Regions from separate parts of the Cumulibacter manganitolerans genome, predicted to be linked through region 2. Evidence: riboswitches for the same ligand, from Rfam matches in the RefSeq annotation. Region 2 holds a riboswitch; each other region holds the start of a gene.
The links. Region 2 has a riboswitch for S-adenosylmethionine ahead of F8A92_RS11005 (bifunctional o-acetylhomoserine/o-acetylserine sulfhydrylase). Riboswitches for the same ligand answer to the same signal wherever they lie in the genome.

Region 1 (2,252 bases), on a different contig from region 2:
AGATCTTCGCCGAGATCATCCGGATCGGCGGAGGCGAGGAGGCCAACCACGAGATCGGGCCGGTCACCTCCGGTCTGCTGCGCGGCATCGAAGAGGGCTACTTCATGTCCGAGATCGCCGACGCCGCGTTCATCTACCAGGCGTCGCTGGAGAAGGGCGACAAGAAGGTCGTGGGCGTCAACACCCTCACCCAGACCGACGAGGAGGAGCTCGAGATCCTGCGGATCAGCCACGAGGTCGAGCTCGAGCAGCGTCGGGTGCTGGCCGAGCGCAAGGAGGGGCGCGACGAGGGACGGGTCCGCGCGGCCCTCGACGAGATGCTCGCGGCCGCGCGTGGCTCGCAGAACATGATCCCCTCGATGCTGGAGGCGTGCCGCGCCGAGGCCACGCTCGGCGAGATCTGCGACGCGCTGCGCGACGAGTGGGGCGTGTACCGGGAGCCGGCACGGTTCTAGCCGTCGTCCAGCGGCGGTCGCCGGAATCTGCGCAGCGGGCTTCGCAGGTGAAAGCGGGGAAGCTTCCCCGCTTTCACCCACGAAGCCCGCTTTCGCTGTGTGGGGGAAGGGCCGGCTACTCCTGCGGCGGCCGGTTCACGGCGATGCCGGTGCCGTCGGCGACGGAGGTGATGGCGGTCTGCGGCACCCGCAGCGCGGTGAATCCCCCGGACTCGATCCGCACGTTGATCCAGGTGCCGCCGAGGTCGACGGCGTGCAGGCCCTCGTGGACCCGCGCCGGGGCGCCGGCGGTGACGGCGAGCTCGCGGTCGTGCCACACCTCGACGGTCGGCTGCTCGGCGAGGTAGGTCAGCGTCAGCCGCCCGGTACGCCGGTCGTAGCCGTCCACCACCGCGTCCCGCCAGCCCCACCAGGTCTCCCCGAGCTGGCGGCCGTGGATGAAGTGCATCCGGTAGCCGGGTGCGTAGACGTGCTGGTCCATGGTGACCTCCTTCGTGCGCGGACGCGGAGTGTCCCGTCCGTCGTTCCGCTCGCGAGGGATCGCGGGCGGCCGGTCTGTCTCCGGAGCACCCGCGACGGGCGGGTTGCTGCCTGGCCAGCCGGAACTTTCCGCCAGGGCTCTGGACCTACGCCGAGCGTACGACGCCCGGGCGACAAGTTTTCGGTGCGCGCCCGTGGGCGGGTTCGGACGGACCGACCTGGGACGACGCGCACGGCGGTAACTAGGCTGGGGTGATGACCACCGTGCTGTCCCACGACACCTACCTCGCGGCGCTCGAGCGCTCGGCGGCGCGGCTCACCGAGTGCGCGCGCCGAGTCGGTCCGGACGCCGACGTCCCGTCGTGCCCGGGCTGGCGGGTCGGCGACCTGCTCGCGCACCTCGGCGGCGTGCACTCCTGGACCCGCGGCATCATCGCCGGCAACGGGCCCCGGACGCCGCGCGACGAGCCGTCGGGCGAGCTCACCCAGTGGTACGCCGACCAGGCCGGGGCGCTGGTCGAGGCGCTGCGCGCGGCCGACCCTGCCGCGCCGTCCTGGTCCTTCGGCAGCGACCGATCGGTCGGCTTCTGGATCAGGCGGCAGCCGCACGAGGTCGAGATGCACCGCGTCGACGTCGAGCTCGCCGGCGGCAACGCCGTCGCCTACGACGTCGAGCTCGCGGCGGACGGCGTCAGCGAGGTCCTCGACGTGATGGTCCCGAGGCGGCACGCCGACCAGCCCGCCGCGGTGGGTGCGCCCATCCGCCTGGTCGCCGCCGATACCGGCGACTGGTGGCTGCTGCTGCCGAGCGAGCGCACCGGTGTGGTCGACTACCGGCACGGCACCGGCGGCTCCGCGCCGCAGGAGGCGGCGGTGACCGCCACCGCGTCGGCGTCCGACCTCGTCACCGGCCTGTGGCGGCGCACGCCCTCCGACCGCTGGCAGATCGACGGCGACCGCGCCGTCCTCGACGCCCTGCTCGCCTCGGGTCTCACCCCCTGACCCAGCAGTCCGACCACGAAAGGACCCCCAAGTGACCAGGCCCCGCCCCCGTCCCCAGGCCCAGCAGGCCGCGCTGTCCGCGGCCCTGTCCGGAGCCGTCGACCTCAGCGGCCTCAAGGCGCGTGCCGACGCGGCGCGCTCGCAGGCCGGCCAGTCGGCGCTGCAGGCCGATGCCACGGAGCAGCCGCCCGCCTCGGGCGCCCAGCCGCCGTCGTCCGGCGCGCCCGACGCCGCTCCCGCCGGCGGCCAGGGCGGCCAGTACGTCGTCGAGGTGACCGAGGCCAACCTGCAGCAGCTCATCGAGCAGTCCATGCA
Region 2 (2,252 bases):
GCCCTCGTGCTGCGCGCGGCGGCGGCCTTCGAGCGCGCCGCCGGCGGGTTCGCCGAGCTGTCGGAGAATGGGACGCGGCTCGCCGTCTGAGGCGGCCCGGAAGGATCGCATGAAACGCACGGAGCAGGTGTACCTCCGGCCCAGCCGGTACAGCGAGTGGACGTGCTGTTCCACGTCGCGCAGTCCGAGTTCGGCAGCGCCAGGGGGTGTGCCGCGACTTCGCGCACCTCGTCATCGCCCTGCTGCGGGGGATGTCGGTCCCCGCACGGCTGGCCGCGGTCTACGCGCCGGGGCTGGACCCGATGGACTTCCATGCCGTCGCCGAGGCGTTCGTCGACGGCCAGTGGTGGCTGCCCGTCGAGGACCGCACCGCCCTGATCCCGCTGCTCTGACCCGGACCGCCGAAGGGCCCGCACCGAGACTCGGTGCGGGCCCTTCGGGCAGATCAGAGGGTGATGCGGGTCAGCCGACGATGCGGACCTGGTCGGCCTGCGGGCCCTTGTCGCTCTGGGTGACCTCGAACTCGACGCGCTGGCCCTCGTCGAGGGCGCGGTAGCCGTCCATGACGATCGCCGAGTGGTGGACGAAGACGTCCTGGCCGCCGTCGACAGCGATGAAGCCGAAGCCCTTTTCGGCGTTGAACCACTTCACGGTTCCCTGTGCCACGTGCACTCCTGATGTGATGCTGGGTTCAGGCCCCACGGTTGCCGGGCCCGGGTCTTGCTCCCCGCACACACACTGCAGGTGCTGAACGACGACCGGCGCTCACGTTACCGGGAGCGCGCTGGCCGGTGCGATTGACAACGGGTAACAAAACCACAACGTCATCGGGACCTTCCGGCGAACGACGCCCCGGCTGCCGGGCCCCGATCCGGTGTCGTATAAATTTGAACCAGGTCACGAGATCCAGCGACAAGCCCCGGCTGGCTGGACGGCAACCCTCCACCTGCGGTGGGGTGCTCCGGGTGAGGACCGGGCAGGCGATCAGGTCCGATCGCCTGCAAGCGCGGGTTCTTTCGGCATCGAAGGACCCCTGACCTCCACGGGAGAGAACTGTCATGAGCACCGCCCCTGAGAACTGGTCGTTCGAGACCAAGCAGATCCACGCCGGCCAGACCGCCGACGAGGTGACCGGCTCGCGCGCGCTGCCGATCTACCAGACGACGTCGTTCGTGTTCAAGGACGCCGAGCAGGCCGCGGCCCGCTTCGCCCTCAGCGACCTCGGCCCCATCTACACCCGCATCACCAACCCCACCCAGGAGGCGGTCGAGGGACGGATCGCCGCCCTGGAGGGCGGCGTGGGCGCGCTGCTGCTCGCCTCCGGGCAGTCGGCGGAGACGCTGGCGATCATCAACGTCGCCGAGGCCGGCGACCACGTCGTCGCCTCGCCGTCGCTGTACGGCGGCACCTACAACCTGCTCAAGCACACGCTGCGCAAGCTCGGCATCGAGACGACCTTCGTCACCGACCCGACCGATCCGCAGTCCTGGAAGGACGCCGTCCGCGACAACACCAAGCTGTTCTTCGGCGAGACCATCGCCAACCCGTCCGGCCAGATCCTCGACATCGAGGCGATCGCCGCCGTCGCGCACGACGCCGGCGTCCCGCTCATCGTCGACAACACGATCGCCACGCCGTACGTACTCAACCCGCTCTCGCACGGCGCCGACGTCGTCATCCACTCCGCGACGAAGTACCTCGGTGGCCATGGGACGTCGATCGCCGGCGTGATCGTAGACGGCGGCAGCTTCGACTTCGCGCAGCACCCGGAGCGCTTCCCGAACTACAACCAGCCCGACCCGTCGTACAACGGGCTGACCTACGCCAAGGACCTCGGCGTCGGCTCGGCGTTCGGGGCGAACCTGTCGTTCATCCTCAAGGCCCGCGTGCAGCTGCTGCGCGACCTGGGGCCGGCGATCTCGCCGTTCAACGCGTTCCTCGTCTCGCAGGGCATCGAGACCCTCAGCCTGCGGATGGACCGGCACCTGGAGAACACCCGCAAGGTCGCGGAGTTCCTGCAGGGGCACCCGCAGGTCGAGAAGGTCATCTGGTCCTCGCTCGAGGGCTCGCCGTACTACGACCTCGCGCAGAAGTACACGCCCAAGGGCGCCGGCGCGGTGCTGTCCTTCGAGATCGCCGGCGGCAAGGAGGCGGGCGCGAGGTTCGTCGACGCGCTGACGCTGCACAGCCACGTCGCCAACATCGGCGACGTGCGCTCGCTGGTCATCCACCCGGCCACCACGACGCACAGC
Region 3 (2,252 bases), on a different contig from region 2:
GAAGCGCCTCGGAGGCCTTGCGCTCGAGCGCGGCGTAGTCCATCGGGAACCGGGGCTGCTGCCCGGCGAGGCCGGCCTGGTAGATCTCCATCTGGTAGTCGCCGAATGCCATCCGTTGCTCCTTCGCTGATCACTGCCGTCGTGTCGCACAGTATCCGGTCGATCCACAGGCGGCGTGTCGTCCACAGCCGCCGCGCTGCGGGTCGCGCCCGCGACGCCGGGACGCTGTGCTGGGGGCATGAATCGGCTCGCGTTCCGGACGACGCTGCTCGCCCTGCTCGTGGCGGCCGCGCAGCTGCTGGCGGCGAACCCGTCGGCCGCCGCCGCCGGGTACCGTTGGCCGCTCGATGGGGCGCCCCCGGTGATGCGGGGGTTCGACCCGCCGCCGAAGCCTTGGCTGCCCGGTCACCGCGGCGTGGATCTCGCGGCCGCCCCCGGCGCCGCGGTCTTCGCGGCGGCCGACGGCACGGTCGCGTTCGACGGCTCGGTCGCCGGCAAGCCGGTGGTGTCGATCGACCACCCGGGCGGCGTGCGGACGACGTACGAGCCGGTCGTCGCGACCGTGCGGGCCGGGCAGGGCGTCACCCAGGGCCAGCAGATCGGCGTGCTGCAGGACGGCCATCCCGAGTGCGCGGCAGACGCGTGCCTGCATTGGGGCGCCCGGCGCGGGGAGGTGTATCTCGACCCGCTGCGCCTGCTGCGGCCGCGGCAGGTGCGGCTGCTGCCGCTGTAGCGGCCGCCCAGCAGCCTGCGAGGCCGCCGCGAGACGACGGTCGGCGGACGCCGCCGCGGCGGCGGTCGGCGCACCCCGCCGCGGGGCCGCGCCCGGCGATCACGTACCCTCTTCGGGACAACCATCACGACCGGTCGAGGGACAGGCCCGAAGACGCCGGGGCAACCACCTGAGCAGCGCGAGCTGCACGGGACGGTGCCAAGTCCTGCGGTGGCCGCGAGGCCGACCGGCAGATGGGGTTGCGTCAGCCGTCGCGCTGCCGTGATTGCACCTGGTCGATCCGCATGGCGTCGTGCCCTTCGACCACGAGGTGCCACACCATGAGCGAGTTCTCCCGAATCACCGACGCCGTTCGCGCCGGCCTCGAGAGCGATACCCAGCACGGGGCGGTCGTGCCCCCGCTGCACCTGTCCAGCAACTTCACCTTCGCCGGGTTCGGGGAGCCGCGAAAGTACGACTACACGCGCAGCGGCAACCCGACCCGCGACCAGCTCGGTTGCGCGATCAGCGATCTCGAGGGCGGCGCCGGCGGCATCGTCACCGCGACCGGGATGGGCGCCATCACCGTCGTGCTGCACGCGCTGCTGTCCCCCGGCCAGCGCCTGATCGCGCCGCACGACTGCTACGGGGGGACGTGGCGACTGCTGGACTCCCTGGCCAGGAAGGGCTCGTTCACAGTCGACCTGGTCGACTTCACCGACCCGGCCGCGCTCGACGCGGCGCTGGCGGCCGAGCCGGCCCCAGCCGTCGTGTGGATCGAGTCGCCGTCCAACCCGCTGCTGCGGATCACCGACATCGAGGACGTCGCGCGGCGCGGGCACGCCGTCGGCGCGACCGTCGTCGCGGACAACACGTTCCTGTCCCCGCTGCTGCAGCAGCCGCTCGCGCTCGGCTGTGATGTCGTGGTGCACTCGACGACGAAGTACCTCAACGGGCACAGCGACGTCGTCGGGGGTGCCGTCATCAGCGCCACCCCGGAGCTGCACGAGCAGATGGCGTTCTGGTCGAACACGATCGGCATCACCGGCAGCCCGTTCGACGCCTACCTCACGCTGCGCGGCCTGCGGACGCTCGCGCCGCGGCTGCGGGCACACCAGGAGGCCGCCGAGGCGGTGGTCGCGGCCCTGGTCGCGCACCCAGCCGTGGCACGCGTCAACTACCCGGGCCTGCCGAACCACCCGGGGCACGCCACCGCGGCCCGGCAGCAGAGCGGCTTCGGGGCGATGCTGTCCTTCGAGGTGCGTGGCGGTACGCCGGCCGTGCGCGCGCTGCTGGAGCGGCTGCGGCTGTTCAGCCTGGCCGAGTCGCTCGGCGGCGTCGAGTCGCTGGTGGCCCATCCGGCGACCATGACGCACGCGTCGATGTCGGCCGAGGCGCGCACGGTCGCAGGGATCGGCGACGGGCTGCTGCGGCTGTCGATCGGCATCGAGGACCCGCGCGACCTGGTCGCCGACCTCACCGCCGCCCTGGACGCGGCCGGCGCGGCCGGCTGAGCTCAGGCCCGCGGGTGCGCCTGGTC

Region 1: linked by a shared signal. The riboswitch ahead of F8A92_RS02030 (hypothetical protein) and the one ahead of F8A92_RS11005 (bifunctional o-acetylhomoserine/o-acetylserine sulfhydrylase) in region 2 are both predicted to bind S-adenosylmethionine.
Region 3: linked by a shared signal. The riboswitch ahead of metB (cystathionine gamma-synthase) and the one ahead of F8A92_RS11005 (bifunctional o-acetylhomoserine/o-acetylserine sulfhydrylase) in region 2 are both predicted to bind S-adenosylmethionine.

What each region holds. Positions count from the first base shown of each region.
Region 1 covers NZ_WBKP01000003.1:115,489-117,740, forward strand. The annotation lists gene F8A92_RS02025 (acyl-CoA mutase large subunit family protein) at 1-455, shown strand, start outside; gene F8A92_RS02030 (hypothetical protein) at 571-936, opposite strand; SAM riboswitch class IV at 971-1,082, opposite strand; gene F8A92_RS02035 (maleylpyruvate isomerase family mycothiol-dependent enzyme) at 1,191-1,937, shown strand; gene F8A92_RS02040 (co-chaperone YbbN) at 1,969-2,252, shown strand, end outside.
Region 2 covers NZ_WBKP01000027.1:7,719-9,970, forward strand. The annotation lists gene F8A92_RS10990 (amidase) at 1-90, shown strand, start outside; partial or broken gene F8A92_RS10995 (transglutaminase-like domain-containing protein) at 156-392, shown strand; gene F8A92_RS11000 (cold-shock protein) at 463-666, opposite strand; SAM riboswitch class IV at 896-1,013, shown strand; gene F8A92_RS11005 (bifunctional o-acetylhomoserine/o-acetylserine sulfhydrylase) at 1,059-2,252, shown strand, end outside.
Region 3 covers NZ_WBKP01000026.1:25,521-27,772, reverse strand. The annotation lists gene F8A92_RS10850 (alpha-hydroxy-acid oxidizing protein) at 1-112, opposite strand, end outside; gene F8A92_RS10845 (M23 family metallopeptidase) at 239-733, shown strand; SAM riboswitch class I at 852-973, shown strand; gene metB (cystathionine gamma-synthase) at 1,054-2,226, shown strand; gene F8A92_RS10835 (tyrosine recombinase XerC) at 2,229-2,252, opposite strand, start outside.